3 regions of the Paenarthrobacter sp. RAF54_2 genome follow, and region 2 is predicted to be linked to each of the others. Evidence: riboswitches for the same ligand, from Rfam matches in the RefSeq annotation. Region 2 holds a riboswitch; each other region holds the start of a gene.
What was found. A riboswitch is a leader RNA that binds a small molecule or an ion and turns the genes downstream of it on or off. The one in region 2 is predicted to bind cyclic di-AMP.
Positions count from the first base shown of each region.

Region 1: it holds a riboswitch for cyclic di-AMP, as region 2 does, so the genes downstream of both, AB4Y87_RS01930 (NlpC/P60 family protein) here and AB4Y87_RS19530 (M23 family metallopeptidase) in region 2, are expected to answer to the same signal.
Region 3: it holds a riboswitch for cyclic di-AMP, as region 2 does, so the genes downstream of both, AB4Y87_RS12800 (hypothetical protein) here and AB4Y87_RS19530 (M23 family metallopeptidase) in region 2, are expected to answer to the same signal.

Region 1 covers NZ_JBFRDV010000002.1:100,280-110,056, forward strand. The annotation lists gene AB4Y87_RS01915 (PEP/pyruvate-binding domain-containing protein) at 1-2,411, opposite strand, end outside; gene AB4Y87_RS01920 (universal stress protein) at 2,432-3,469, opposite strand; gene AB4Y87_RS01925 (FAD-binding protein) at 3,899-4,591, shown strand; gene AB4Y87_RS01930 (NlpC/P60 family protein) at 4,679-5,449, opposite strand; cyclic di-AMP (ydaO/yuaA leader) riboswitch at 5,453-5,621, opposite strand; gene AB4Y87_RS01935 (copper resistance CopC family protein) at 5,796-6,419, opposite strand; gene AB4Y87_RS01940 (NCS2 family permease) at 6,533-7,975, shown strand; gene hutG (formimidoylglutamase) at 8,049-9,008, shown strand; gene AB4Y87_RS01950 (hypothetical protein) at 9,077-9,550, shown strand; tRNA gene AB4Y87_RS01955 (tRNA-Cys) at 9,655-9,725, shown strand.
Region 2 covers NZ_JBFRDV010000021.1:28,641-38,417, forward strand. The annotation lists gene AB4Y87_RS19515 (DUF3027 domain-containing protein) at 1-681, shown strand, start outside; gene serC (phosphoserine transaminase) at 767-1,897, opposite strand; gene AB4Y87_RS19525 (metal-dependent transcriptional regulator) at 2,202-2,897, shown strand; cyclic di-AMP (ydaO/yuaA leader) riboswitch at 3,082-3,311, shown strand; gene AB4Y87_RS19530 (M23 family metallopeptidase) at 3,318-4,148, shown strand; cyclic di-AMP (ydaO/yuaA leader) riboswitch at 4,293-4,456, shown strand; gene AB4Y87_RS19535 (C40 family peptidase) at 4,461-5,192, shown strand; gene AB4Y87_RS19540 (NlpC/P60 family protein) at 5,292-6,044, shown strand; gene AB4Y87_RS19545 (HNH endonuclease) at 6,274-6,774, shown strand; gene AB4Y87_RS19550 (NTP transferase domain-containing protein) at 6,817-7,710, shown strand; gene AB4Y87_RS19555 (molybdopterin molybdotransferase MoeA) at 7,707-9,053, shown strand; gene AB4Y87_RS19560 (FdhF/YdeP family oxidoreductase) at 9,111-9,777, shown strand, end outside.
Region 3 covers NZ_JBFRDV010000011.1:73,213-82,989, reverse strand. The annotation lists gene AB4Y87_RS12840 (TetR/AcrR family transcriptional regulator) at 1-402, shown strand, start outside; gene AB4Y87_RS12835 (hypothetical protein) at 499-1,110, shown strand; gene AB4Y87_RS12830 (EamA family transporter) at 1,161-2,072, opposite strand; gene AB4Y87_RS12825 (LysR family transcriptional regulator) at 2,146-3,066, shown strand; gene AB4Y87_RS12820 (SixA phosphatase family protein) at 3,098-3,622, opposite strand; gene AB4Y87_RS12815 (winged helix-turn-helix domain-containing protein) at 3,984-4,850, opposite strand; gene AB4Y87_RS12810 (response regulator transcription factor) at 5,519-6,259, shown strand; gene AB4Y87_RS12805 (sensor histidine kinase) at 6,263-7,756, shown strand; cyclic di-AMP (ydaO/yuaA leader) riboswitch at 7,891-8,048, shown strand; gene AB4Y87_RS12800 (hypothetical protein) at 8,054-8,881, shown strand; gene AB4Y87_RS12795 (MerR family transcriptional regulator) at 9,067-9,777, shown strand, end outside.

The sequences.
Region 1 (9,777 bases), on a different contig from region 2:
GCGGTGGCTTCGGGTTCTGTTCCGTCTGAGAGCAATACCCGCGGAATGTGCCGACGCCGCAGTTCCTGCGCATAGTCCGCGCGGCGATCTTCCACGAGTTGGTGGAGCTTGTTGCCTGCCAGGGCAGTCTCTACTTCGTTGAGGTCCAGGAAGAAAATATCCTCGGCGCGTTCAATCCGCCCTGCCTCTGCCAGTTCTGCTCCGACCAGGAACAGCTGTTCCCGTGCCGAAGCCAAGCCGAGGACGAGGTTGTATTTGGGGAGTTCCCTCATGCCGGCAAACCGGCGTGTGCGGTCCAAGGCTGTTCGCACCAGCTTGGCGTGGAGCGGACTCTTGGCCCTGGCCCGCGCAACCAACCTGGCAACCTGTTCATCTGCCTCCCGAACAGCTTTTCTAAACTGCTGGTCGGGTGCGTCCGCAGTGTGCTCGAGCCGCAGATAGTTGACCACGACGCCGAGTATGTGGGTGGGGTCGTCCGACCATCGGGGCATGCCGAGGTCGATCTCTGCCACTGCTCTATGCCCATAGGTGCGCAGGAAAGCTTCAAGCCCGGCTTGGGCAACTGCTGGAAGTTTCTTGTCCTTGAACTGCCGAACGAGTTCCTCAAGTGTGGGATAACTCAGGAAGGCCAGGGCCTCCGGGTCATCCCTGATTTCCTTTGCAAGCTGCCACAGTGCAAGGTCCATCTCCGTAGTGACATTGTTGGGCAGCCCACGAATCACTGCTTGCAGCTGGTCCAAGGGCGCTTGCTCGCCCAGCATTTTCCGGACGAGTCCCAGCATCGCAAAGCCCAGAACGGGAAGGGGCAGGACTTGGGGAACCGTTGCGAATACTTCCTCCCCCAGGATTCTCTGTACGTGGGCGATTCGCTGATGGGCGGTGATGCCCTCCGGCACTTGAAGGGCCTGATGGAGTTCTGCCTCCAGCTGCTCTTGGCGCTTCATTGCGGCATCGGGACGGAAAAGAGCCCGGATGGCCGACTCTGGAACACGGTATTTAGCCGCAACGGGCGCAACGTGCCTGATGAGTCTTATAGGAGTTTTAATGGTGACGGAGAACCGAGGGTCATCGAAAAGGCCACGAATCACCGCCGCAGAACGGGCCTCCATGATGTCAAAGATGCGCGGCACAATGACCCGGCCCACCCTGCTGCGAAGCACGGATGTGAAGTCGAAGAAGATCCTCTGCCCGGCCTCATAGTAAGGCGATGGTCCTGAGCGTGGATCTGGGACATCGAAGGCAGCCCTGCGGGCAACGCTGGAGGCTATCAGGCGGATACCCGCCAGACCCATGGGCGTCAGAGGCCTGGTGAGGCCTTGGGCGAGGCTGAAGTTCAGGAATGCGTGCTCACCGGGAGTCGCCAGCACTCGCGAGGTCAACGGATAGAGGGTAGTAATGGGTCTTGCCTGTGTGAGCCACAGTTTTCCGGACGAATCGATCGCCCATTCTGTATCCTGCGGGGCTCCATAGTGGGCCTCGACGCGCCTGCCCAAATCGGCCAGCGCCCGGATCTGGTCATCGCTGAGGCACGGCTGCACGGAGTGGTTTTCGAGTGCTTCAGCACCACCCGCTCGCTCAATTCGTTCAGTGCCACCGCCAGCCAGCGATCGGATCTCTACCTGTCTGTCGCCGAGGGTCCGTTTCAGGATGGAGTTGCTCTGCATATCAACTACGTACTGATCGGGATTAACGGCGCCTGACACCACGGCTTCGCCCAGACCGGGGCTGGCATCGATCACAGCTTCACGGCGCCGCCCCGTGACAGGGTTGGCCGTGAACATCACCCCGGCCGTCGCGGAATCCACCATTTCCTGGACAACGACCGCCAGCGTCACTGTGGAATGATCTATCCCATTGATTGTCCGATAGCTCACGGCCCGGTCCGTCCAGAGCGATGCCCAACAGCGGCTTACGGCATCCAGGACTGCGTCTGCTCCCACGACGTTCAGGAAAGTGTCCTGCTGTCCGGCAAAACTGGCGAAGGGCAGGTCCTCGGCCGTGGCTGAGGACCTCACTGCCACGGGTGTAGCGTCTCCCAACTTCCGATACGCCGCCCGCACTGCCTCAGCGACGTCGGTGGGAACTCCGGCGTCGAGCACCAAGGACCTGGCCCGGGCGGCCAGCCTGTTCAGCTCGTCAAGGTCAGACGCTTCGGCGTCCTGCAGAAGCGCAAAGATGTCCTCCATGCCAATCGCTGAAAGGGCGTACCGGTAGGCGGACGTTGTCAGGCAAAAGCCTGGCGGCACCGGCAGGCGGGCGGCACTCAACTCGCCGAGGTTGGCGGCCTTGCCACCTACCTCGGGGAGCATGTCCGCCCGGATGTCCGCAATATCCCGAATGAAGACCGGGCCACTTACATCCGCGCCCGCATTGTTTTTCTGCCGATGCTTCCCAGGCTCCCGGTTATCCATGGACGGTGCGCGCCAGCGGCCTAAGCCGCACCGAGCATGGGTCCGAATTTGGGCCGGTTTGCCAGCCGCGGGTCCTCCCGGTCCGGAACCACGAGGACCGGTCCCTTGGCGTGATGCAGGACGCCGTCGGAAGTGGAACCAAGGAGCATGCCTGCGAAACCACCACGGCCCCGTGTACCCAGGACAACCAGCTCCACGCCCCGGCTGGCCTCAACCAGGACGTCAACGGGTGAGCCGTCCCTCAGGTCGGTTTCCACAGTCAACTGCGGGAAATGGCTGCGGAGCCAAGCCACGCCTGCATCCAGCTGGACTTTGATGTCCGCGAACAGGGCATCGCGGTCCAAAGGTGCGGGCACCCAGGCCAAGGAGCCGCTGTATTGCGGCACCGCACAAATGACGCGGAGCTTGGCGCCCATCCGCTGGGCTTGTTCGGCTGCCTCAAGGACAGCGACGCGCGCCTGCTCTGAACCGTCCACACCAACGGCGACGACGTTTTCCACCGTGCGCGGCCCGGCCTTGGCGTGCTCAGCCTTAATGTGCTTGTCCTCGGTGTTCTCGCCCAAACGGTCCGCACAGTAGAGCGGGACCGTTACGGTGGGGCATTTTGCGTGAGCCGGCAAGGCGCTGCTGACCGAGCCCAGGAGACGCCCAACGAAGCCGCCACGGCCACGGCTGCCGAACACCAGGAGCGCGGCGTTTGCGGACAAGTCCAGGAGGACCCCTGCGGCATCGCCATTCTCCACCGAAGCATCGACGTCGAGGTTGTACTTCGAGACCTTATCCATGGCCTGCTTGACGATTGCTTCCGCGCCCTCGCGGATCACGGAATCGTCCACAGTGGCGTACCCGCCGTCGAGGCCGGATGCCGCGAAGATGGGCACCGAATAAGCCGTGACTATATGCAGGGGAAGTTGGCGCCGTTCCGCCTCACGCGCGGCCCACACAAGGGCGCATTGACCATGCTCGGATCCGTCCACTCCGACGACGATTCCACCAGGCGCCACTGCCTGCTCCTCGTCGTCCCGTGGTTCTTCAACGTGTCTGCCGTGCTGGTCCATTGGGGCCCGCCTCTCCACCTACTGCTTGATGTTCCGGCCATTCTGCCAGAGGTTCTCCGTACCGGTGTCCCCTTGCTGGCGTGCAACCAATAGCCGAGGCCGAAGAAACCCGCGGGGTTCTCCTTCCAATGCCCACTATTCTCGGTTGGCAATGCCGAATCAAGGCGACTATGGGCTATGTGGATAACGGTCCGGGCTCGGTTTTCGGCACGCTCACCGCCCTCCAGGTTGCGCTGCGGATGAACATCCAAAACACGCTGCCGCCGAGGCTATCCATGGCAGAAAAAGTTCGGTAGTGTTCGAGTCACCGAATGGCCGGCAAAAGTGTCCCAGGACACAACCCGGCCATTTATTTGCGGCCGCTTGGGGAACACGGACGCGATCCCACGCGCTGCCGAAAGGCACACACGTCAAGGAGGAACCCAAGCAGTGTCACTCACTCCTGATTCCGTCACGGAACGGACTACCACCGTGGTGATCGGCACCGGCCTGTCCGGCTTGGCTGTTGCCAGCGAGCTCAGCCGCTATGGCGTAGGTTCCATCGTGCTGGATGGCTTTGGTACTTTGTCCACCACCGGACCATCGGTCCATACGGGAATGCTCCAGCGCTGCGACGCAGCGGACCCCGCGGCAATGCAGGAACGCAACGAGATCCTGCGCCACTTGCGCAACTACGCCGCAAGCCATCACCTGGATGTCCGCACCACCACACGCGCTGTTCGTCTGGACTTCCTGGGCGGCGACTCGTCCCAGCAGCTTGGATACGGACTCGCAGCAAGCCTGAACACGGCCAGCCAGAGGGCTGGGCTGAGCGTTTACGGCCCGCTTGAATCCACCCCACGGCAATGGGCCGTGCATACAGCCACTGGAGTTCTTCTGGCCGACCACATCGTGGTGACGCGCTGCGCCCAGAGCCAACTGCGCCGAATGCTTACGGACTTGGGAATCGCCATAGGCCAGAACCTCGTGGCAGCCATGCGTGCCGTGGGAATGCACTTGGTAGGCGTGGGGGAACTCATTACACCCACGCCCAAGGAAGTACTCCGGCAAGCCAAGGCAGTAGGGCAAGCAATCTCATCCAAGGTGGCCCTACCAGCTTCGCCGGGCATCGCCCTGGCTTAGAAACGAACAAAAGTTAACTCAGAAGGCCGGTGCCTCCGAAGACGTTAGTCCTCGAAGGCACCGGCCTTTTGAGTTGGAGCGTGAAGCTTAGGCGCCAGCGCGTACGTACGTGATGGGGCCGGTTGCGGTGAGCCAGCTGATCGGGTGGATGCCCGTCTGGTTGCCGTTGATGCCACCGCTGATGGCCTGGCCGTTGCCGATGTAGATGGCTACGTGGCCGGACTGGACGATCATGTCACCGGGCTGGGGGTCGCTGACAACCTTGCCGTAGTTCAGGAACTGCATGGGTGCGAGGTCGCCAACCGGGATGCCTGCGGAGCCGAGGGCCCGTTCCACCATGGCGGTGCAATCCTGCATGATGCCGATCTGGGCGTAAGCCGAGGCGACCATTGCAGCGTTGACGCCACCAACAGCCGGAGCTGCAGCAGCAGGCGCGGCTGCCACCGGAGCGGTAGCCGTAGTAGTTGCGGCGGCCTTCACAGTGGCCGCTGCTGGGGCCTGCTTGGCCACCGGAGCCGGAGCAACGGGTGCCGGCTTTTCAATAACGGGAGCCGCAACGGAAGCAACCGCAGGGCGCTCGAAGTTGATCGTGGCCGTGGAGGCGGCCGTAACAACCTTGGTGGGACCCTCATTGACGGTCTCGGCGACCGTAGCAGGGCTGGAATCGCGCTGAACAGGGGTCTCTGCTGCGTGGGCAGCAATGGAGCCTGTCAGGACGAGGCCCGAAGCTGCTGCAATAACAGCGGCTTGGCGACCCGCGCCAGATGCGTTGCTGGCAACAGCCTTGGAGATGGAGATGAACGGATTAGGACGTACGCTGTCCGCCTTACGACGGCCGCGAAGAATGCGTGAAGACATGAAAGAGCCTCTCCCGATGCCTGCGAGGTTAGCTGTCGGATTCGGATGGGAGTCACCCGGCCACTATCCCCCGCTGTGCAGCGGAAGCTTCGTGACTTCACCCCAAGGCGCGCTCTGAAAGCGGGCCAAAATGGGTTCCCCGTCTCTGCCGTAGGTTTGTCTGCGAACGGATTCCGGACTGCGGCAGAGCTAGGCAATCAGCCCGGAAATGCCCGTTACGTGGAACAGGCACAAGTACAACCGTACGGGAAGATCACTTCAAAGTCACATTTACGTAACGAGCAGTTCGTTTTTGGCGTGTCGCAGTGACCGTTTCGAGATCTTCGCTAGTATGTAGAAAACCCCGTTATTCCGCGGAATTTTCGTCATCCGGCTCGTTCGGAGCCGCCAGCTTCTTCCGGGCTGTAACAGCGAGGAAGATCACGAGACCGATTGCCACGACGGCGAGGCCAACAATGCTCCAGGGGAAGGGTTGGGAAGCTGCCGGAGCAGGCTCACTATTTTCGGTACCGGGCGCTGCCGTCCCCGCCGTCGGAACGGCTGCCGAAGCCGATGGGGAGGCGCCTGCTGAGCCGCTCGCCGTCGTCGTGCTGGTTCCGGAAACAGTGAACTTGAAAGTTCCCTCAATCGGGTGGGAGTCTGAACTGACCACGCGCCACACCACCGTGTATTCGCCAGCCGGAGCGCCCGGACGCAGCTTCTGGACAGCCATGTTGTCGATGATCTCCACTGCGCCATCTGCCCAGTTTTCGCCCCCAGCGGTGACAGTTACGCCCGAACCGATGGCCAGTGGCCGGTTGTTAAACGTGATCGACACCGACGCCGGCACTTCAGCTACCCGCGCACCGTTGGCCGGAGTTGTTGATTCGGCGACGTCGTGTGCGGAGGCCGGAGCGGCGCCCAGCAGCAACGCGGAAGCGAAAGCGAGAGCGGCTACGACGGCGGCCAGAAGCGGGCGGATGGTACGCATGGGGCGGTTTCTCCTAGTGTTGGCTTCCTTACAGACTAGGCGAATCGTCCCGACACCCCGCATCGGCGGGCATAGGATTTGAGAGCAAACTCCCCCGATCCCCGGAGACCTTCATGCTGAAACAAGGTTCTGCAATCGACCGTTACTTCAAGATCTCCGAGCGCCAGTCCACATACTCGCGGGAAATACGTGGCGGCTTCGCGACCTTCTTCGCCATGAGCTACATCGTGGTGCTGAATCCGCTGATCCTCTCCGGGGCAGACTCGAGCGGAGCATCTCTTGGCTTCACGGCCGTAGCGGCAACCACTGCATTCGTGGCGGGCATCCTGACCATCCTCATGGGCGCCTGGGCCAAGCACCCCTTCGCGGTGGCAACCGGGCTGGGAGTGAACGCGTTCGTGGCCGTGACCGTTGCCTCCCACCCGGGCCTGACGTGGCCGGACATGATGGGGCTTGTGGTGCTTTCGGGTGTCACCATGCTCATCCTGGTACTCACCGGATTCCGCACGGCCGTTTTCAGGGCCGTCCCGGAAGCCCTTAAGACGGCAATCGTAGTGGGCATTGGCCTCTTCATCGCCTTGATCGGCCTTGTGAACGCCGGCTTTGTCCGGCGAATTCCGGATGCCGCAGGCACTACTGTCCCGCTCGGCCTGGGTGTGGAGGGCAAGTTGATGGGTTGGCCGACGTTGGTGTTCGCCGTCGGCCTGATCCTGACCATCGCGTTGGTAGTGCGCAAGATCCGCGGCGCAATCCTGATCGGCATCGTAGTGTCCACCGCCCTGGCCGCCATCCTGGAATTCACGCTCCACATTGGTCCCAGCTTCGACGGGAAAAACGTCAACCCGCGCGGCTGGTCCCTGGTGGCCCCCACACTTTCCGAATGGGGCGCTCCGGACCTCTCCCTGATCGGCAAAGCCAACCCCTTTGGGGCCTTTGAACACCTCGGATTCGTGGCTGCTGCGCTGCTGGCGTTCGTGATCCTCCTCAGCATCTTCTTCGACGCCATGGGCACCATGGTGGGCCTGGCCAACGAGGCCGGAACCGTGGACGAGCACGGCAACATTCCCAACGTGGACCGCGTCCTGCAGGTTGATGCCCTGGGCGCAATCGTTGGTGGCGGCGCGTCCGTGTCGTCCAACCAGATCTTCGTTGAGTCGGGCGCGGGCATTGGCGAAGGTGCCCGCACCGGTCTCGCCTCCATTGTCACGGGCCTGCTCTTCCTGGTGGCCATGTTCTTCACGCCGCTCATCAACCTGGTCCCGTTCGAAGCCGTTGCACCTGCGCTGGTGGTTGTGGGCTTCATGATGGTGTCCCAGGTTGGCAAGATCGACTGGCAGGACTGGGGCGTTGGTATTCCCGCGTTCCTGACCATCGCCCTCATGCCCTTCACGTACTCCATTGCCAACGGCCTCGGCGCGGGCTTCATCTCGTACGTCCTGATCCGCGCTTTCCAGGGCCGTGCACGTGAAGTCCACCCCTTGATGTGGGCAGTGGCAGCCGCCTTCCTGCTGTTCTTCGGCATCGGAACTGTGGAGGAGTTGTTGGGCGTCAAGTAGCGTTGTCCGGCATTTCAGACACTGGGGCACGCTAAAGCTGTTTTTTGGCACGCAGGTGGGGTGTGCTTAAGGCATGGCCCCAAACACCAGCACCAACCCCTCCGTAGACGTCCTTCCCACGCCATGGACCGGCCGCTTTGACGGCGACGGCGACGAACATCGCCGCTGGTGGCAGGCCGTAGCACCCCTTACTTCCCCTGCCACTCCTGGTGCCTCTCGTCCCGCCGTCGTGCTGGGTTTCTGCAGCGACGCCGGGGTGCGGCGCAACAAGGGCCGCACCGGTTCCGCAGCGGCTCCGGCTGCCATTCGTTCGGCACTGGCCCCGCTGGCGTTCCACCTGGACCGTGACGTGTTCGACGCCGGCGACGTGGTTGTGGAGGGCGACTCACTGGAAGAAGGACAACAGCGCGCCGGACGCGCCATCTCGGAACTGCTCGACGCCGGAAACCTCACCGTGGTGCTGGGCGGCGGCCACGAGACGGCGTTTGCCAGCTACCTGGGCGTGGCCGGATCCAACGCGGTGCAAAGCGGAAAGCGCTTGGGTGTCTTGAACCTGGATGCCCACTTTGACCTGCGTGATGAGCCCACCCCGAGCTCCGGCACACCATTCCTCCAGATGGCCCAGGAAGAAACCGCCGCCGGACGCGAATTGCGGTACGCCGTCGTCGGAATTTCGGAGCCCAACAATACCCGTACGCTCTTTGACACCGCTGACCGCCTGGGCGTGAAGTACTTGCTGGACGAGGACTGTTCCGTAGAGCGTGTCGAGACGTTCGTAGCCGACTTCGTGGCTGGAATCGATGTGCTGTACCTGACGATCGACCTGGACGTACTGCCCGCTTCGGTGGCGCCGGGAGTCAGTGCCCCTGCCGCGTACGGGGTGCCGCTGCCCGTGATTAGTGCTATATGCCGCCAAGTAGCCGCAAGCGGCACCCTGTTGCACTTGGACGTTGCCGAATTGAACCCGGAGTTCGATATCGATGGACGAACCGCGAAAGTGGCAGCACGGCTTGTAAACACGCTGTTGGCGTAGGGCCTGTTCCCAGTCCCTGTCCTGCTTTAACCTGTTGGGTTTAACCTGTGGGGAAGGGAAGGACAGCGATGCGCGCAACTCCTCTGCAGGACAAGTGGGCTTGGGTGGCCGGGCCGGTTGCTGTCGCGCTCGGTCTTGCCGCACACGTCATTTCCGGTGGCGGTGCCCCTGCGATGCCCGTCCTGCTGGCGTTCGTTGCCCTCTCTGCCTTGGCCGCACAACTGATTTCCCGCTGGATCCATGGGCCCATCCTGTTGTTGCTGCTCTCCGGCGTGGCCCAGCAACTGCTGTTCTTCGGCTTCGAAGCTTTAGGGGGCTCATTTTCCGGCGTCGGATTCCTTGACCATCTGCACGGGCAGCCCCAGCAGCCTGTGGCCGTTCCTGCGGACAGTCAGCCGGGTTCAGGCGAAGTGCATGCTGCCGACCTGATGCTTTACACCCACGCAGCTGCCGCCATTCTCACTCTGCTGGTGGCCGCGGGAGTTTCCAGGCTGGCCCGGCGGGGACGTCACCAAGGGCAACGTTCCGTAGCTTTTCGGTAATCCTGGGAAAAGCAACGTAGTCCCCCGAAAGCCAACGTAGCCCTGCGAAAGCCGGGGCAATGAACTTTGATCGGCTCGGGTTCGGGCGCCTAGTGTCGTTTGCACGTGGTGTACCCGAGAGGCCAGGGAGCTGCCTGCAAAGCAGCGCACGCGGGTTCGAATCCCGCCACCACGTCTGATGGGGTCAGGTCTGCCGCACCAGCACCGGTACCCCTCCGCCGAGATGG
Region 2 (9,777 bases):
GACGCCGCCCCAGTTCCTGTCGCCGGGGCGAATCCTGTCAACGGGCAAGCCCCTGAAAACAGCGACACCCCTGCGCGGAAGCCGGTCGCAGCGAAGCAGCGGGCCGGCATCCCCGTGTGGCGCGTTGGCAAGCCGGATGCGTTCCTGGCTGCCGCTGTCGACGTCGCGCGGGAAGCGGTGGAGACTATCGCGAACCCGGGCGAGGTGGGTGCCCACATCGGCGCAAAGTCCGAGGGCGACCGCGTGGTCACGCATTTGTTCGAGTCGAAGCTTGCGGGATACGGCGGGTGGCAGTGGTATGCCGTGATCACCCGCAATTCCCGGTCAAAGATCGTCACAGTCAGCGAGCTTGGCCTCCTGCCCTCTGAGGATTCCATCCTGGCCCCGGAATGGGTCCCCTGGGCAAAGCGTGTCCGCCCGGAGGACGAGACGCCCCTGGTGGAGGAGACGGTAGAGGAAGTGACCGAGGAATCCGTGCAGGCTGCGGAAGACGACGCCGCCGAAGCATCCGATCCTGAAGCCGATGAAGCCGATGAAGCCGAGGAAGCCGAGGAAGCCGACGAAGAGGACGACGACGCCGCCGAAGCATCCGATCCTGAAGCCGATGAAGCCGATGAAGCCGAGGAAGCCGAGGAAGCCGACGAAGAGGACGACGACGCCGTCGCCCGATTAGGGGATTAACGGCAACGGCGCCGTCCGGGAACAACCCCGACGACGCCGTTTCCTGCCTTTCGCGAAAAGCCGCGGCAGTTAGTTCTTGAGTTTTTTATTTCTTGAGCTCGCCCACGACATAGTCGATGCTGGCGAGCAGGGCTGAGACGTCGTCCGGTTCGATAGCGACGAAAGTGGCGATGCGGAGCTGGTTTCGCCCAAGCTTGCGGTACGGCTCAGTGTCCACCACGCCGTTGGCCCGCAGGATCTTGGCGATTGCCGCTGCATCGATGGAGTCGTCGAAGTCGATGGTGGCGATCACGTTGGAGCGGTCCTCAGCCTTTGCGACGAACGGTGTGGCGTACTCGGAAGCCTCGGCCCAGGAGTAGATGCGGCTGGCAGAGTCTGCTGTGCGCTTGCTGGCGAAGTCCAGACCACCATTGCTGTTGAGCCACTGCACCTGTGCGTCCAGAGTCACCAGCGTGGACAGCGAAGGTGTGTTGTACGTCTGGTTCAGTTTGGAGTTCTCAATTGCGGTCTGCAGGTCCAGGAAGTCCGGAATCCAGCGGTCGCTGGCCTTGATGCGGGCGGCGCGCTCCAACGCCGCGGGGGAGAACAGGCCGAGCCACAGACCGCCGTCAGAAGCGAAGTTTTTCTGCGGGGCGAAGTAGTAGACATCCGATTCGGCGACGTCCACGTCCAGCCCGCCGGCGGCTGAGGTAGCGTCCACCAGGACGAGCGATCCGGCGTCGGCGCCCTCTACGCGCTTGACGGGGGCTGCAACACCGGTTGATGTCTCGTTCTGGGGCCAGGCGTAGACATCAACGCCGGCCTCTGCCTGGGAGGCCGGTCGCGTGCCGGGCTCTGACTTGATGATGGAGGATGCATCGAGGAAGGGGGCTTTGTTGGTGGCCGCGGCAAACTTGGAACCGAACTCACCGAAGGAAAGGTGCTGGGCCTTTTTCTCAACCAGGCCGAAAGCCGCTACGTCCCAGAAAGCCGTGGAGCCGCCGACACCGAGGACAACCTCGTAGCCCTCAGGTGCACGGAAGAACTGGCTGAGTCCTTCGCGCACCGAACCCACCAGGTTCTTGACCGGTGCCTGACGGTGTGACGTCCCAAGTATGGTGGTCGACGCGTCAGACAGGGCCTGGACCTGTTCCGGGCGCACCTTGGACGGTCCCGCGCCGAAGCGTCCGTCCTTGGGCAGCAGGTCGGCGGGAATAGTGATGCTGTTGTCGCTCACGTGTGGCTCCAATGGGTATCGGTTAGAGAGGGGGAGGTGGGCAGGTGGCATCGGCTGCCCCTTCGACTCCCTCATTCTGCCTGACCGGACCCACCGTCAGGAATCTGCGGTTGTCATAGTCCGCCACGTGGAATGCCGGACCATCATGGGCATTGCGACCCAGGGAAAAATTATCCAGAGTAATTCCAAATAAGCTAGGCTTGGGTTGACGTTCCTGAGGTGTCGGTTGCACACCATCCACCTTGGCGGGGACGCGGTACGGTGGAGATTACGCAAGAAATGCGTTCGAGGAGAGCTGAGCTGGATGACGGATCTGATCGATACCACTGAGATGTATCTTCGGACCATTTTGGAGCTTGAAGAAGAGAACATCGTGGCTCTTCGCGCACGCATTGCGGAGCGTCTGCGGCACTCGGGTCCCACGGTTTCCCAGACCATTGGACGCATGGAGCGCGATGGCCTGGTGATTGTGTCCAACGACCGCCACCTGGAACTGACCGAAGTCGGGCGCAAGCGGGCCACCGAAGTCATGCGGAAGCACCGCCTTGCCGAGAGGCTCCTGGCGGACATCATTGGTCTGGACTGGGCATACGTTCATGACGAAGCATGTCGCTGGGAACACGTCATGAGTGAACGGGTGGAACGGCGCCTGTATGAGTTGTTGGAGCACCCCACCGAGTCACCGTATGGCAACCCCATCCCGGGTTTGGAGGCGCTTGGCGGCCTCGCCAACCAGCCCCTTGCCCGCTTGGACGTGAACCTGCTGCATGCCATGGACGGGTACGCTGCCGATTCCCGCGTAGTAGTCAGCCGGCTTGCTGAACCCATCCAGGTTGAGCCGGAACTCCTCACCCAGCTCGATGAAGGCGGAATTCGTCCAGGCGCAACTGTCTCCTTGGAACGGGTGGGGGAATACATCTCCGTCCGTGTTCCCGGTATTGAAGGAGCACTGGAGCTGCCTCCCGAGGTAGCTGCGCACGTCTTCGTCGCTGTCAGCTGACCCTAAGGCGTGTCAGATCTCACTTTGGTGCGCCTGGCGCGCGTGTGACCTGCGGATTTCTGCGACTGGTGATATGGGGGCGTCCACAACACGGTCGTTTGACAAGATAACGAATTTATTACTGCGGGCTTTAATCGCCTATAGTTATCTACTAGCGCCGATACCAAAGCGTTACCTGATCTGGAGCCGAGCTCTGCCAGCAGATCAGGTGTGTCATCAACTACTGGCAGAGGCGGGGGAACCACAAGCGGCTGCCTAAAGAAGCAGCCTTGGGGTGAAGTCCGCAGCAGAAGTGCCTACTAACGCAAGTCCTTCCGGGGATACCTGTGTGCCGTTTGCGCTTCGTGCGGACCGGGTCTTTGAACTCTCTGACCCGAATCCGACAGCTAACTTCGCAGGCTTTCCAGAGAGGAACAGAGTTTGACATCGCAGAACGTCAGGGGCCGTCGCCGCGCGTCCGGCCCCGCTGCTGAGCTGCGGCCAGCCCGCGCAGCAATGGAGATCCGGCCACGCGACACCCCGCGTCAGGTGCGCCGCCGCAAGAGCCCATTGCGCCAGGTGGCCGACTTCGCCGCAGCCAGTGGTGTCGGGCAGAAGGCCGGAGTCGCGCTTGCCGCCACCGGACTTGCCCTGACTGTAGGCCTGCCTGTCACAAGCCCCGTCATGGCCACATCCGAATCCGGCCAAGCCGAGGCGGCCCTCTCCGTGCCCGGTGGCAGCCAGCCCGAAGTTTCTGCGGCAGCCTCTGCCAAAATCGATTTCAGTCGCGCAGCAGTCGCTACCGCCGCTGATCCTGACGGCAAGCTCAAGCAGTTGCTGAGCGCCCAGTCAGCGGGGAGCATCCAGCGCGCCTCCTCACTTGGCACGCTGGGAAGCCCTCTGGACAAGCTCGTCACGGCATCGCCGTTTGGCTACCGCGTCAGCCCCCTTACCGGCGGCACCGGTGACTTCCACCGTGGCCAGGACTTCGTAGCCCAGTGCGGAACTGCCGTTCACGCCGCAGCCGCAGGCAAGGTCACGTTCGCAGGTTGGCATGAGTACGGCGGAGGCAACCGCGTCGTGATTGACCACGGCAACGGCCTCGAGACCACGTACAACCACCTGTCGTCCTTCAACGTCAAGGTGGGCCAGACTGTCAGCCGCGGCGATACTGTCGCGCTGAGCGGCACTACAGGCGCATCTACGGGTTGCCACCTCCACTTCGAGGTCCAGGTAAACGGTGAAGTCGTAGATCCCATGGGCTGGCTCTGAGCCAGTTGATGGTTGTCTATCGCATTCATGACACGCCCGTGACCTGAATGTGACATTCACGAACATCTGTTGTACCGTCTAAAGCGCATCGGCTTTTTAGGGGGCCGATGCACTTGAGTGGATTGCCTAGCTCTGCCACCACTCGAGGTCCGTTCGCAAAAATCGTCTGGCAGGGGCGGGGGAACCAATTTTGGCCTTCGAATCAGAAGGCCTTGGGGTTAAGTCGCAAAAGCTTCCTTGAAGCGGCGCGGCCGGATGACTCCCATCCGAATCCGACAGCTCACCTCGCAGGCATTGGGAGAGGCTACCTTCGTGTCATCACGCACTACCCCTGCGCGCCATCGCGCCGAATTGGTTCGTACGAACCCGTTGAACACCCTTTCCAAGGCTGTCTCAACCAATGCAGGCACCGTAGGCCGCCAAGCCGCCGTTCTGGCTGCAGCCTCGGGACTTGTTCTCAGCGTTGGACTCCCGGCCCAGGCCGCTGACACCGACGTTTCCAAGTCGGAATCCTCCAGCACCCAGCAGCTGGTCGCCACCGCAGTTGTTACCGCTGAGCCAACGGCAACCGTTTCCTTCGAAAGCCCCGTTGTGGTTACCAAGGAAGCCCCCAAGGTTCAGCGCGCCTCCCAACGCACGCAGGCAGCCGAAGGCCAGACGGGCGACACCCTCGCTGCCCTGTCCTCCACGGCCAAGGATGCCGCATCCAGCGCGGCAGCTTCCGGACTCGCAGCAATTGCCTACACCGGCATTGGCCACCCCTATGTCTGGGGCGGCACTTCCCCCAACGGCTGGGACTGCTCTGGATTTGCCCAGTGGGTCTACGCCCAGGCCGGCATCAGCATCCCCCGGGTCAATGCCTGGACGGCCATGAAGCCCACCAGCACGCCGGCCCCCGGCGATCTCGTCATGCAGAACGGCGGAGCCCACGTGGGCATCTACGTCGGCAACGGCATGATGATCAGCGCGCTCAACCCCAGCCAGGGGACGCTCCTGACCCCGGTCGCAGCCACCGGCACATCCTCGTTCTTCACCCTCCGCTAGGAAAATCCCATTCGGGGTAAGCCAGCATGCCCCCCAAGTGCTGGCCGCCCATAACCTGCGTGCGTCCCCACCGTGCGCGGATACGAAAAGAGAGTAATCATGACCAGTGCAAACAAGGTTGCACGGCATAGAGCTGAGGCCCCCAAGACCAGCTCACTTGCCGTCATTGCCAAGGCTGTCAGCGACAACGCCGGTGGCGTTGGCCGTCAGGCAGCAGTGATCGCAGCTGCATCAGGCCTTGTCCTGACCAGCGGCGTGGCTGCAAATGCTGCGGATACCAATGTCCAGCGCGAATCCACGTCTGCGTCCACCCTTGATGTGCAGTCGGTTGCCCAGGCCACCATTGCTGCCGATTCCAGCGTTGCCATCTCCTACGAGCGCCCCGTAGTCAAGACTGTCGAAGCCCCGGCTCCCGTCGTCGAGAAGGCACCTGCCAAGGAAGCTCCGGCTGCCGGCGGCACCGCTACTTTGGCGGTCAACACTGATACCTCCGCGGCAAAGGCGCCTGCTGCATCCAGTGGCCTCGGTGCAGCTATCGCTGCAGCGGCCTACGCACAGCTCGGTGTCACGCAGGACTGCACCATGCTGGTGACCAACTCGCTGGCCGCCGTCGGTATTCACTTCCACGATTGGCCGGCCGGCTACCTCTCCCTCGGCCGCACGGTCAGTGCAGCTGAAGCGCAGCCCGGCGACCTCGCTTACTACGCCAACGGTGGCTACGGCGGAATGGCACACATCGCTGTTTACGTCGGCAACGGCATGGCAGTCCACGGTGGATGGAACGGATCCACCACGGCACTGTTCAGCGTGAACGTTGGCTCCGGCCCCGTTTTCATCCGCGTCAACGGCTGATCAAATACTCCACAGAACACCCCGAGGCTCAGGCCGGCGGGGTGTTCTGCTTTAACGAGCAAGGTGTCCCGCGCATGAACTTTCGCCAACACCGCAGGTGAAACGGCAGAAAAATTCGTTGATATGGCATATGAGTGCTTACCCTTGTGTTGTCGATCCACAGCCCGTACAAGCAGAGGGCAGCCGGCCCTCGTGCCCCTGACGGGTGCGGCCGTGAAGAGGTACGTGCATGCGCACACTCGTTCTGAATGCTGGATATGAACCGCTGGCGGTAGTAACCTTCCGCCGGGCGCTGGTCCTTGTGCTGACTGGAAAAGCTAGCGTGGTGGCCGAAGGCGACGAGCCTGTCGTCGGGCCACAGGAGATTCTCGGAAGACCATCCGTGATTCTTCTCAATCGCTACATCCGGCCCCGGTACAACAAGATCACTGCCGTGAGCCGCCGCGGGGTACTCCGCCGCGACGGCCATCGCTGCGCCTATTGCGGGAAAACAGCGCACACCATAGACCACGTCCACCCCAAATCCAGGGGCGGCGCGGATTCCTGGGAAAACCTGGTTGCGGCGTGTTTGAAATGCAACAACGCCAAGAGTGACCACACGCTCGCCGAGATGGGTTGGAAACTTCGTTTCAAACCTGGCGTGCCCACAGGAACCATGTGGCAGATCAAAGAACTCGAGAAACCTGCGCCGGACTGGGATCCGTTCCTGTTGCCGGAATCCGCCGCCTGATCGATTTCTGTTGCCCTCCCGCCGTCCGGGTACTCTGGGCGGATGGAGTTCAACGCTGTGATTCTGGCGGGTGGCAGGGCCACCCGCCTCGGTGGCGTGCCCAAGCCCGGATTAACGTTCGACGGCGCCAGCCTCCTTTCGCATGCCCTGCAGGCGGCGCGGGGTGCTTCCGCAGTGGTGGTGGTTGGTCCAGACACCTCTGGTATCGGTGGCGTCCTGCCTGATGGAGTTCTTAGCGCCCGGGAGGAGCCGGCCTTTGCCGGCCCTGCCGCCGCCATTGCTGCCGGTCTGGCGGCCTTTCACCACAATGGGGAGCCAGCGCCGTGGACGCTCGTCCTGGCATGCGATATGCCGCACGCCGCCAGGGGCATTGAGCCGCTATGGGAAGGACTGCGTGCGCATCCTGAAGTAGAAGGCGCAATGGCCGTCTCAGCCGACGGCCGGCAACAGCCCCTCCTGGGCATCTACAGCACCCGGGCATTGGAAAGGGAAGTTGCGGCAGCTTCGGGGTTAACGAACTCTTCAGTGTTCCGGCTGCTTGCTAGGCTGAACCTGCTGGCCGTTACCGTCCCCGATGGGTCTACCGATGATGTGGACACGTGGGAGGACGCCGCGGCCCTGGGCATACACAACGAGCAGGAGGCGGACATGAAGAGCCAGGAAGAGACGCTCGAGGACTGGTGCCGCACACTGTTGCAGGCCTTTGAGCTTGAGGGCGTTGAAGTGGACATCAATGAAGTCCTTGCCGTGGCAGGAGTTGCAGCCCACTCCGTGGTGCGGCCTGCTGCGCCGCTGACAACGTTCATCGCAGGTTACGCTGCCGGCATGGCCAGGGGGATCGGGCAAGCCGCGGACGACACCGCCATGAGCGCTGCCCTGGATCTGGCCCGCCAGGTTGCCAAGCAATACCTGGAGCCCGGGACTGAGGCGGAATGACCGAGGCCCCCGGACAGGGCCACCACCACGCGGCACACACATGGCATGAGGCCCGGCAGCGTGCCTTTGACGTCGCCGCTCCCATCCCGCCAAGCCCAGTGCCGTTGAAGGCTGCCTTGGGAAGGACATTGGCCTCGGATGCAGTGGCCATTCAGGACATGCCGCACTATGCGTCCTCCGCCATGGACGGCTGGGCTGTCAACGGAACGGGTCCATGGATTCTTGTTGAGCCCGGCCACAGACTTGCTCCCCACCAGGCCAGTCCCATCGTCACCGGAGGACTCATTCCGCCCGGCGCCAAGGCCGTTCTGCGCACCGAAAGCGGCGTTATTACCACGGACGACGACGGCCTGCCGATCCTTGCGCTCGGCGGCTTGGCGAAGCCGGGGGAGCCACGCAATGGCCAGCACATCCGCAAAGCTGCCGAGGAAGCGGCAGAAGGGGACGTGCTGCTCAAAGCCGGTACCGTCCTGAATCCTGCGCACATTGCCTTGGCTGCCCTGGCGGGCCTCGATGAGCTGGAAGTCCTGGGGAAACCCTTGGTGCGATTCCTCCTGACGGGCTCGGAAGTGGTGACGCAGGGAGTTCCCCTACCGGGGAAGGTCCGGGATACCTTCGGACCTCAGCTTGGCGCCGTCGTCGAACTCCTTGGTGGCATCGCAGGAGAGCAACTCAAGGTTGGCGACAACTACGACGACTGGCTTGCGGCTTTGCAGGACACCGAGCCTGAACCCGCGGAACCATATGCAGCACCGGAGCCGCCGGCCGACGTCGTTATTACTACGGGCGGTACCGGACGCTCAGGGACGGACCATTTCAGGAGGGCCGTGGCTGAACTGGGCGGCCGGCTGCTGATCGATGGCATTGCCATGCGCCCTGGCCACCCGGCCGTGTTGGCGGAGCTTCCGGACGGACGCTTCGTGCTGGGCCTGCCCGGGAATCCGCTGGCGGCCATGATGGCATTGTTCACCGTTGGGGGGCCGCTGCTCGCAGCGCTTGGCCACGGGAAGCTGGAGGACGTTGGCGAGGTTCCCAGCGGTGCAATGATCGACGCCGATCCTGGACGGACGCGCCTGATGCCTTTCAAGCTGGTCTACGGATTGGCATCGCCCGCGCAGCATGCCGGCCCGGGGATGATGCGTGGGCTGGCGGGAGCAGATGGCGTCTTGGTGGTGCCGCCGCATGGTGTCCAGATGGGCGAACTGGTCCCGGCCTTTCCCTTGCCGTGGGGTAAACCTTTGCCCACACCCAACGCCGCTGAAGGAAAACCACGCAAGTCGCCGGCCCGGCAACAAAAGAAGGCCCCGTCCGGTCCTGTTGACTGGAGCGCGCTGGAAGCCTAGGGGCCGCCGGGTGGACGCAGGTGGCAACTGGGTGCCCGGGCTTGCAATGATGGACCCATGAACAGGCATGCTCCCGAACAGGACATCAATGAAGATGACCTGCAAATCCACCCGCCCAAGAAGGCTGCGGCAGGCCTCAAGGCTGTCACTGTCGCCCTTGAAAGGGGCTACTCCCAGGCAGGAGTAGCCCGTACGGTCCGCTCCATGCTCAGGGTCAACCAGCATGACGGCTTTGATTGTCCGGGCTGCGCCTGGCCGGAATCCATCACGGGACGTCGCAGTCCCGCGGAATTCTGTGAGAACGGCGCCAAGGCAATCGCTGAGGAAAGCACCACACGGACGGTGGGGGCAGATTTCTGGGCAGCACATTCCATTGCCGATCTTGAAGACAAGACCGAATACTGGTTGGGGAGCCAAGGGCGAATCGCCGAGCCTGTAGTCCTCAAACCGGGAGATACCCACTATTCCCCGATCAGCTGGACTGAAGCCTTTGCCTTGATCGGGGAGCATATCAATGCCACCACACCTGATCGCTGCGTTTTCTACACCTCCGGCCGGACGGCCAACGAGACCGCGTTCATGTACCAGTTGTTCGCCCGCAGCCTGGGCACCAACAACCTGCCGGACTGCTCCAACATGTGCCATGAGTCCTCGGGCAGCGCGCTGAACCCGACCATCGGAATCGGCAAGGGAACGGTTTCGCTGGAAGACATCCACCACGCCG
Region 3 (9,777 bases), on a different contig from region 2:
GGCGTGGACATTATGCTGGTACGCCTCCAGGCAATCGAAGGCCAAGCCAGCGATCCCCTGGAATCCATGAAGAACATGGTGGGCCAAGCCATGGAATTCATGGACGAATATCCATCCTTCGCGCGTCTGTGGGTAAGCGAAAACTGGCGGACGCCGGGCGAGTGGAGTGCTGTGTTCGCCGAACTCCGGGCAGAACTCCTCGCGGTCATCGGCTCTGCGGTGGAACGTGTGGCTTCCGGATACAAGGTGGACGAGTCCATCGCCCGCGGGAGCCTGGAAGCGGCCATTTTTGGAGCCATTTTCGTGGTGGGACTCGACCGGCAAACCTACAACCCGGAACGCACCCGCGAACAGAGTGTGGCCGCCGTCATGACCATCATGCACGGTTACGTCATCAAGTAGGTCCCTTTGCCGCAATCGGCAGCGGCGTGATCCAACTGCAATCTACGACGGCGTGGCGTGGCCCGCTGGTCGGCGATGATTAGACTCATGCGTCACATGGGGAACAGCGGAAAGCTTGCGGTGGTAGCCGCTTTTATGTCCCTCGGGCTTTTGGTGCTCGCAGCCGTGGTCCTCGAAGAACTCGTCCTGTACCTGTTCCTGGGAGCGGTGCTGACCTGCTATTTGGCATCGATAGTGCAGGTCTTCAACCGCCGGCGATATCTCGTGGTTCTCCTGGGCGCTGCCGGCACCAGCCTGTTCATCGGCTTCAGCATTGCATTCCTGCGCATGTGGGGCCTCGCGTTCAACCAGGACGCCAACGCCATGGGGAGTGCCGTAAGCACCGAGGATTCAGACATCTACTTCTACCTCGCCGCAGTGGCTGGGGTGGGGACCCTGGCTGTGCTCTTCCTCGGAGCGGTCTGGCCGTCCTTTGGTTCCAGGCAACCCACGCCGGTGGCCAAAAGAACCCCAGCGCAAACTAAACGAACCGCCGTCTCTCGTCCGGCAGCGCCCGCCAAACGCCCAACTACATCGACGGTACGTCCTTCGAGCGCCACCAAAGCCTCTCCGGCGAAGCGTCCCACAACACCCCGCACCCCTGCAGCGGCAGCCAAGCGTCCGACGTCGGGCGTTTCGTCTCAACGCAAACCCGCCTCCAAGCGCTAACGCCCCCAAACCCTGCGTTGCGGGGCCTACTCTGCGTGATTCCCGAGGGATTAGACGCGCAAAGCGGGCCTCACAACGGGAGTTTCCGGACGTTTTCGCGAGGCACCGAGCACGGCAGTCGCGACTCCGACGAGCAGGATCAGCCCTCCCATAATTTCGGGCGCCGTGGGGATTTCATTCAGGACCAGCCAGGCAGCCGTCATGCCAACCACTGGAACCAGCAGCGTGAACGGCACGACGTCGGAACTAGGGTAGAGCGTCAACAGCCGGTTCCAGATGCCGTACCCAATAAGGGAGGCGAAAACCGCCGTGTAGATGGCGCTCAGGATAGTGGGCATTTGGAGGTCAGTGATGGTCGCCCATACGGTGTCCGGGCCGTCCACCACAAGTGACAATCCCGCCAAAGGGAGCGGCACCACGGCCCCGGACCAGACCACGAGGCCAAGGCCCGACGCCGCTTTCGAGTGCCGCGCCACCACGTTTCCGATCGCCCAGGACAACGCAGCGGCCAGCACAATCATGAGAGGCAAGATCGCAGCAATGGCGCTGCGCCCCACGGCAACCACGCCCAGGCCCGCAAGGCCGAGCACAACCCCGAGCATCTGCCTGCGGCTGGGCCTCTCGCCTAGGAACCGCGCCGCGATCAGCACTGTGAACAGCACCTGCGCCTGCAGGACGAGGGAAGCCAGGCCCGCCGGCATACCCAGCGCCATGCCCAGGTACAGCAACCCGAACTGACCGGCACTCATGAAAAGCCCGACGCCGATGATCGCCTTCCAGCTCACGTCCGGTTTGCGGATGAACAGAATGAACGGGAACACGACGAGCAGGAAGCGGAAGGCGACGAAAAGCAGCGGCGGGACATCACGACCGTTGGCGTGGAGGCCCAGGTCTATGGCAACAAAGTTCACGCCCCAGAGGACAGCGACGAGGACGGCGAGGGCGGAGTGGCGAAGGTTCACAAGAATCACTCTGGCATTGGAATGGTTTAAGCACCAGCGTTGAATTCAGGACGAAACCACGTAGATTTACTTCATGATCGACATTTCAGCCTTGCGTGCTCTTGTAGCTGTGGAACAGCACGGATCGGTAGTGGCCGCCTCCGATGTAATGGGCTACAGTCCCTCAGCGGTTTCCCAGCAGATCAAGAAGCTGGAGAAGCAAACGGGAGTTGCCGTCCTGGAACGTAACGGCCGCGGCGTACTCCTTACCGAACGGGGCCTTGCCCTCGCTGGCTACGGGCGGCGAATCATGGACGAGCTCGAGGAACTGCAGGCAACGCTCCTCGCCGATCCCGCGAAGCCCTCGGGTCTGCTGCGGCTCGTAGCATTCTCCACTGCCTGCCGTGGCTTGGTGGGGCCAATGCTCGGACGCATCGGGACCACCGATTCTGAGCTTGAAATCAGCGTGCTGGCCGAGGACCCACGTGAGGCCGTCCAACGAGTGGCCTCAGGCGAAGCCGATCTGGCCGTGGTGCACAATTGGAACTCCGTGCCGCTGGTCATTCCGGAAAACCTGGTGCACGAGGACCTTTGCCTGGACCAGGCCGACGTCCTGGTTAACAGCACCCACGCACTCGCTGGACGGACCGTCGTCGAGCGTGAAGACCTGCTGGATGAAATTTGGGTCAGTACGCCGGCTGGCGCCATCTGCAACGAAGCCTTGCTGCAGATCTTTGCCGGGCTTGGGCGCGTCCCCGATATCCGTGTGTACGATCCCGATTTCTCCACCCACATCGCCATGGTGGAGCAGGCCGTGGCAGTAGCACTCGTGCCGCGACTCGGCCGGCCACCCCTGCCGCCTGGCGTAGTTGCCGTGCCGGTCGTTAATCCCATTCAGCAGCGGGCAGTGGGAATCGTGTATCGAAAGACCATGACCGCCAGCCCCAATATCCGGCACGCCGTCAGGCTTCTCCGCGAAATAGCGCCCGAGCACGAACTGCCAGTACGGGGTTAAACCATCCGTACGGGGCCAAACGACGGCGCTGTTACTTGCGGGGCACCTTAAAGTGCGTCAGACGGGCGTCCTGCCCATCCAGTTCCGCCCATGACTTCTCAGTCTCCAGGACAGTCAAAGCGCTGGTTGGGTACCGGCTGGCAGCGTCCATGTACGCGTCATGGTCCGAGTCGCGCGATGCGAGGTGCATGGCCAGATCCTGGACGCCGGGCATGTGCGAGATCACCATCAAGGTGGTGACGGTGTCCGGGACGTGATTGATCACGGTCAACATTCGATTCGCTGAAGCGGCGTACAAACCGTCTTCGAGCTTGGGCGTCGGGGCTTTGTCCCCCAGCTCATCGCACACCCACGTGCAGGTTTGGCGGGTCCTCACCGCAGACGAGCACAGAATGAAGTCTGGAACTACGCCATGCTTGAGCAGCCACCTACCAGCCAGCGGAGCCTCACGGTGTCCGCGTTCCTCCAGTGGACGCTCATGGTCCGGCACCCCCATGGGCCAATCCGCTTTGGCATGCCGCATAATCACCAGGCGCCTGATGTGATGGTCACTCATAAACCAACCCTATAGCCGCAAACGCCCATCCGCCGCGGAGGCCAATACTCAGGTAGCGGCCAGACGGACGCTCCGGGGCGGTGCGGTCGCTGTAGCGCAGCGGGCCATTTTGGTGAGGGCGCGGTAGCGTAGCGGGGCATCTTGCAGCGGGCGCTGTAGCGTAGCGGGGCATCCCGAAAGCGCCGTTGTTGCGTGAGGCACGAGCGCAGGCGCAAAGGGATCGTCCCGCGAAAGCGAAAGGGCCCGCGACCTGGCAGGATCGTCCCGCGAAAGCGAAAGCGCCCGCGACCTGGCAGGATCGTCCCGCGAAAGCGAAAGCGCCCGCCCTTACAGGACAGGCGCTTTCGGCTGCAGCAGCTACTTAGATCGAGTATTCCGGAGCGGCCCAAACGATAACTTCGGGGTGCTCGTAGAAGCGGTAGCCCTGGCCACGTACGGTGCGCACCGTGTTGGCGAGGCGACCCAGCTTGGAACGGAGGCGGCGGATGTGGACGTCGATGGTGCGCTCGTTCGGTACTTCCTCGGCGTTGCGCCACAGGCCCTCAAGCAGTTCGTCGCGGCCCACCGTGCGGGTGCCGTTTTCGACGAGGTAGTTGAGGAGCTCGAATTCCTTGAACGTCAGGTTCAGGGACTCGCCGTCGAGGTGGACTTCGCGGCGGGCGAGGTCGATCAGCACGCCGGAGGGGCGGGCTTCCTGCTGCGGTGCCGGGCGGGCAGCCTCGGTGCGCTGGCGGGCGGCGACTGTGGGGTCACCGAAAGTGGAACGTACGACATCGAGTGCGGACCCGGGCGCCCCGGCCGGTGCGACGGCGACTGCAGCGTAGCTCTCAGCGCCGGTGACCAAGGACTGTGCGTAGGCCCGGATTTCCTGGGCGAGCTTAGCGATGGAGGTTCCTGCCGCTGCTGCTGTCTCTTCGTCGATGCCCATGTAGAGCACGAAACCGCGTGCCACGTTGTCGTTGGCGACGGGGCGGAGGCGGTCAGACTGCGCAATGACGGGGGTAGGCGCCGTCATGGGTGCTGGCTCGTTGGTGGGAACTGCCCGCAACTGGCCGTAGGAGTTGGGGTTGTACCCCTGTGGCACGTAGCCGGGAGCCTGCTGGCCGTTGCCCTGGGGGGCGGGGGCGTAGCCGGGACGGTTGCCGAAGCCGGGGCGGAGCCCTGCGTTTGAAGCGGCCTTGTTGGCGTTTCGGACGGAGATGTGGACGTAACCGGATGCAACTGACATGGAGTGATTACCTCAAAAGTGAATAGCCGTCATCGCGGCTTCGAATGCTGGTTGTCCCCGCAATGAGTTTGGGGAAGGGCGCCCAACGCTGGGCTAGGGGGCGAATGCCTGAAACTTCTTTGGGGTGGAAAGTTAGGCTTGCATTCGACAACAGCGGGTCTCGTCGCCAGCGGGTGAGCTGGACCAGATTGCTGCGGCTGCAGGTGCTGTTGAGTTCTTGTTCACATTGGAAGTGTGCAACGTAACAATGGCAACACGCAAGTAACAAAGCGCCGAACCGTCCACATTTTGAGACAAGAGGGTCTATTGTGCTGCAGATCACAATTCTTTCACTACGGAAAATGAACGTCATTTCATTCGGTTCCGATAAGAAATATTCGGCTTATGGTGAATTTTCTTCGGCCAATGGTGCATGATGCCCTTCCTGATTCCCGGCAGGCGCAAGACGACGGAATCTCAAGATCTGAAACACTTGCTGTCCAATCGCAAGCCACTCTCGTCTCGAATTTTTCCCTCAAAATCTGCTACAAGCCGTAGAAAGGGCGCGCATGGGACGGCCATGCCCCGCAACGCCTTCCACCGAACTCCCACGTCGCTAGTGTTGACCTCACAGCGTCCTCACAGGCTCGGCAAAGCTTCGCCAAACCAGAAGAATGGAGAGTTGTCCCATGGCATCCCCGCACTCCATGACGAACAACCTTCCCCAGCTTTCCCACCCGGACGGCTCTCCTATCCGGGCCCTGGTGGTGGACGACGAACCCAGCCTCTCCGAGCTCATGAGCATGGGCCTTCGCATGGCAGGCTGGTCCGTCGCGGTAGCAGCCGACGGACCAGAAGCCGTGAAGCTTGCCAAGGACTTCCGCCCTGACGTGCTGGTGCTGGACGTGATGCTTCCAGGATTCGACGGCGTCGAGGTCCTCAACCGGATCCGTACCTTCGCGCCGGAAGTGCCCGCGCTCTTTCTCACGGCCAAGGACGCTGTCCAGGACCGCATCGTAGGTCTTGCCGCCGGCGGGGACGACTACGTCACCAAGCCCTTCAGCATGGAGGAAGTCCTCCTTCGCCTGCACAGGCTCGTCCAACGTTCGGGCGTTGCCGCCATGGACACGGCGGAACTGGTGGTGGGTGATCTCACGCTGAACGTGGATACACGGGAAGTCTCGCGCGCCGGCGAAGACATCCAGCTCACGGCAACGCAGTTCGAGCTGCTTCGTTACCTTATGGAGAACCCCAAGCGCGTGGTCAGCAAGGCGCAGATCCTGGACCGCGTCTGGGACTATGACTTCGGCGGGCAGGCCAACATCGTGGAGCTCTACATTTCCTACCTGCGCAAGAAAATCGAAGCCAACCACCCGCCAATGATCCACACCATTCGTGGCGCCGGCTACGTCATCAAGCCTGCGGACTGAATCTTGTCCACCCTTTCAGGAGTAACCCGCAAGACCCAGCGGAACTGGCTCAATCCCACCACCTGGCATCTGCGCACGCGATTGGTCCTGGTGGCCATGGCCTTGCTGGTGGCGATTTGCGGGGCAGTCGGAGTGGTGAGTTACGCCTCCATGGACATGTACTTCAACAAGCAACTCGATAAGCAGTTGGAGCAGGCGTCAAGCCGCGCGAATGACTTCGGCAGGCCGCCGTCGAACTTTCCCTCAAGCGGGCGGCCGGATCCGCTGGAGGCCCGCGGCCAAGGTGCCGGTACCCTCAACGCGAGGATTGATGGTTCCACTGTCATTAACTCCGGCCTGTTAAATTCGAATGGCCGCCGCGTCGCACTTTCGGCAGAAGACAAGCAGGTCCTGCTCTCACTCCCCCGTGACAACCGGCCTGTGGACCGTTCATTGTCCAACGGCGACTACCGGCTGGTGGGAGTAGACACCACCTACGGCGACGTGATTGTGACGGGCCTGCCGTTGGCTGATAAGCAAAATGCCGAGGCCTCGCTGGTATGGACCATGGTGTTTGTTTCCTTTGGGGGTCTGGTGCTGATCGGCCTTGCCGGTACCGTCATCATTCGCCGGACCATGCGGCCGCTGGAGCAACTATCGGAGGTTGCAACCAAAGTATCGCGCCTTCCCCTCGACGCCGGTGAAGTGGCACTCGCTGTGCGCGTACCGCCGTCGGCCTCCCATCCTGGAACGGAAGTGGGCAGCGTTGGCCACGCTTTGAACCAAATGCTCAACAACGTTGCCAGGGCCCTGGAAGCCCGTCAGGAGAGCGAAACCAAGGTCCGGCAGTTCGTTGCGGATGCCTCCCACGAACTGCGGACGCCGCTGACCGCCATTCGGGGATATACCGAATTACTCCGCATGACGGAGAACTTCACGGACGACGGCCGGAAGTCCCTGGCACGCGTCCAGAGCCAGTCCGAACGCATGACCACCCTTGTGGAGGACCTGTTGCTGTTGGCGCGGTTGGACGAAGGCCAGCCATTGAAGGTCACGGATGTGGATCTTACCCAGTTGGTGATCGAGACCGTCAGCGACGAAAAGGTGATGGCACCGGATCACATCTGGAAGCTCCAACTCCCCGACGAGCCCATCACGGTACGCGGGGACGCAACCCAGCTGCATCAGGTGCTGGCCAATCTGCTGTCCAACGCCCGCAAGCACACCGATCCAGGCACCACAGTGGTCACTGGCGTCATGCTCTCCGCGGACGGTACCGCGGTGGTCACGGTCACTGACAACGGGGCTGGCATTCCGCCTGAATTCCAGGGCCATGTGTTCTCGCGTTTTGCCCGCGCTGACGCCGCGAGATCAGGCTCTGAAGGAACCTCCGGATTGGGCTTGTCAATCGTCGAATCAATCGTCCAGGCGCACGGCGGAAGCGTGGCAGTAACGTCCAAGCCGGGGTGCACCGAGTTTATTCTGAGACTCCCCTCAGTTTCGAACGACCACGTATAACGAATCAGGCAACATGACGCGCCGTGACCGTGATCTCTGTTACCCAAATGTGACTTAAGCCGAAACCTCCTGTACCTTCGAAAGGGTGGGTCGCCCATAGTTGGCCCACACCCGGGATGCGCCGAGCTCTGCCACTTCCCGGAGTTCCGTTCTCATTCGAGGCAGAGACGGGGGACCCAGAGTCTCCGGGCACAGTACTTTCCTTGCCCTTGGGGTGAAGCCGCAGCTACGCGCGCGGCCGGATGACCTCATCCGAACCCGACAGCTAACTCCGCAGGCGCTGAGAGGTAATCACACATGTCTGAATTCAACGATCAGACGCGCCCTTCCGCGCGTCACCGTGACGAACACAACGCTCCCCTGACCAAATCGCAGTCTGTTCTGAAGACCGCTGCCCGCCGCGGCAAGACCGGTCAGCGCATGTCCGTTGTTGCAGGAGTCGTTGCCGCAGCATTGGGCGTCGCATCGCTCGGCCAGGCCGCAAACGCCGCATTCAACCTCCCGGAAACGAGCCAGGCGTCCGAGACGCAAGCCACGGCCCAGGTCAGCAACAAATCAGCGGAAATCTCTGCGTCCCTGGATGCTGCTGCCAAGAAGGGCACCGCCGATAGGGCCGCTGCAGATCAGGCAGCAGCTGCACAGGCCGCTGCCGAGAAGGCTGCCGCTGAGAAGGCTGCGGCCGAAAAAGCCGCCGCCGACCAGGCAGCAGCCGCACAAGCCGCCGCCGAAAAGGCTGCCGCTGATGCAGCCGCCAAGCAGGCTGCCGATGCCGCCGCTGCTGCAGCCGCAGCCGCAGCAGCTGTTCCCAAGGCCGTGGACGATCCCGCTGCTGCCAAGGCGTACGCCGCCAGCATCCTCGCCAGCTACGGCTGGGGTCCGGGTGAAATGACTGCCCTGAACACACTGTGGGAGAAGGAATCCAACTGGCGAACCACCGCGACCAACGCGTCCAGTGGCGCCTACGGAATCGTGCAGTCTCTGCCGGCTTCCAAGATGGCAACTGCCGGCGCCGACTGGGAGACCAACTACCAAACCCAGATCAAGTGGGGCCTGAACTACATCAAGGAACGCTACGGCTCCCCCTCGGCCGCCCTCGCCTTCCACTTGGCCAACAACTGGTACTAAGCCAACTCAATAAGCAGGTTTGAGCCCACCCCAGCGGGCTCAAACGTGCAGGGCCTGATTACCGCCCCGATTTCCGCCGTTCGCAGCAGTGATTACTGCAGCTGACAGCGGGAACGGGGCGGTTTTCGCGTTTCAGGTGACGACGGCTTGCACCTCACGTAACGTCAGGACTTAGCGTTGTGCCCATGACGGGAACAACAGGAACCGGACCGTGGAGCATCGGTGAACTGGCCACAGCATGTGGCGTCAGCGTGCGGACGCTCCACCACTACGACGAGATCGGGCTGCTGTCCGCAAGCCAAAGGACATCATCCGGTCATCGCCGATATTCGGAGAGCGACCTGCGCCGGCTATACCGGATCAGATCGCTTCAGATGCTGGGGCTTCCGCTCGCGGCCATCGGCAAGGCGCTGCAAGCACCCGAGGATGATCTGGAGTCCCTTCGAGACCTCCTCCAACAGCAGCTGGTCCATGTGCAGGAGCATGCCCAGCAACTCCAAGCGCTCCAAAACCGTTTGGGAGAGCTGTTGTCACGAATGGACGAACACGCCATGCCCACCCCTGAACAATTCATGTCAACGTTGGAGATGATTACCGTGCTCGAAAACAACTTCACAGCCGAACAACGCCAGCAACTCGCGGACAAGCGGGAAGAACTTGGCGCAGAAAAAGTCGAAGCCGCCAAGCAGCAGTGGGCCGCCCTTGTGGAAGAAGGACTGGCGCACGTGGAAGCCAACAGGCCCGTCGCGGACCCCTCCGTCCAGGAATGGGTGCGCTCATGGGACGGCATAGGTTCCATGTTCCACTCCAGTGAGGACACCAAGGCCGCAGCGCGTGCGGCTTGGCAGGAAAACACCCAAGCAATTAGCGCCGGCCTGCCTTGGAGCGCTGAGCAG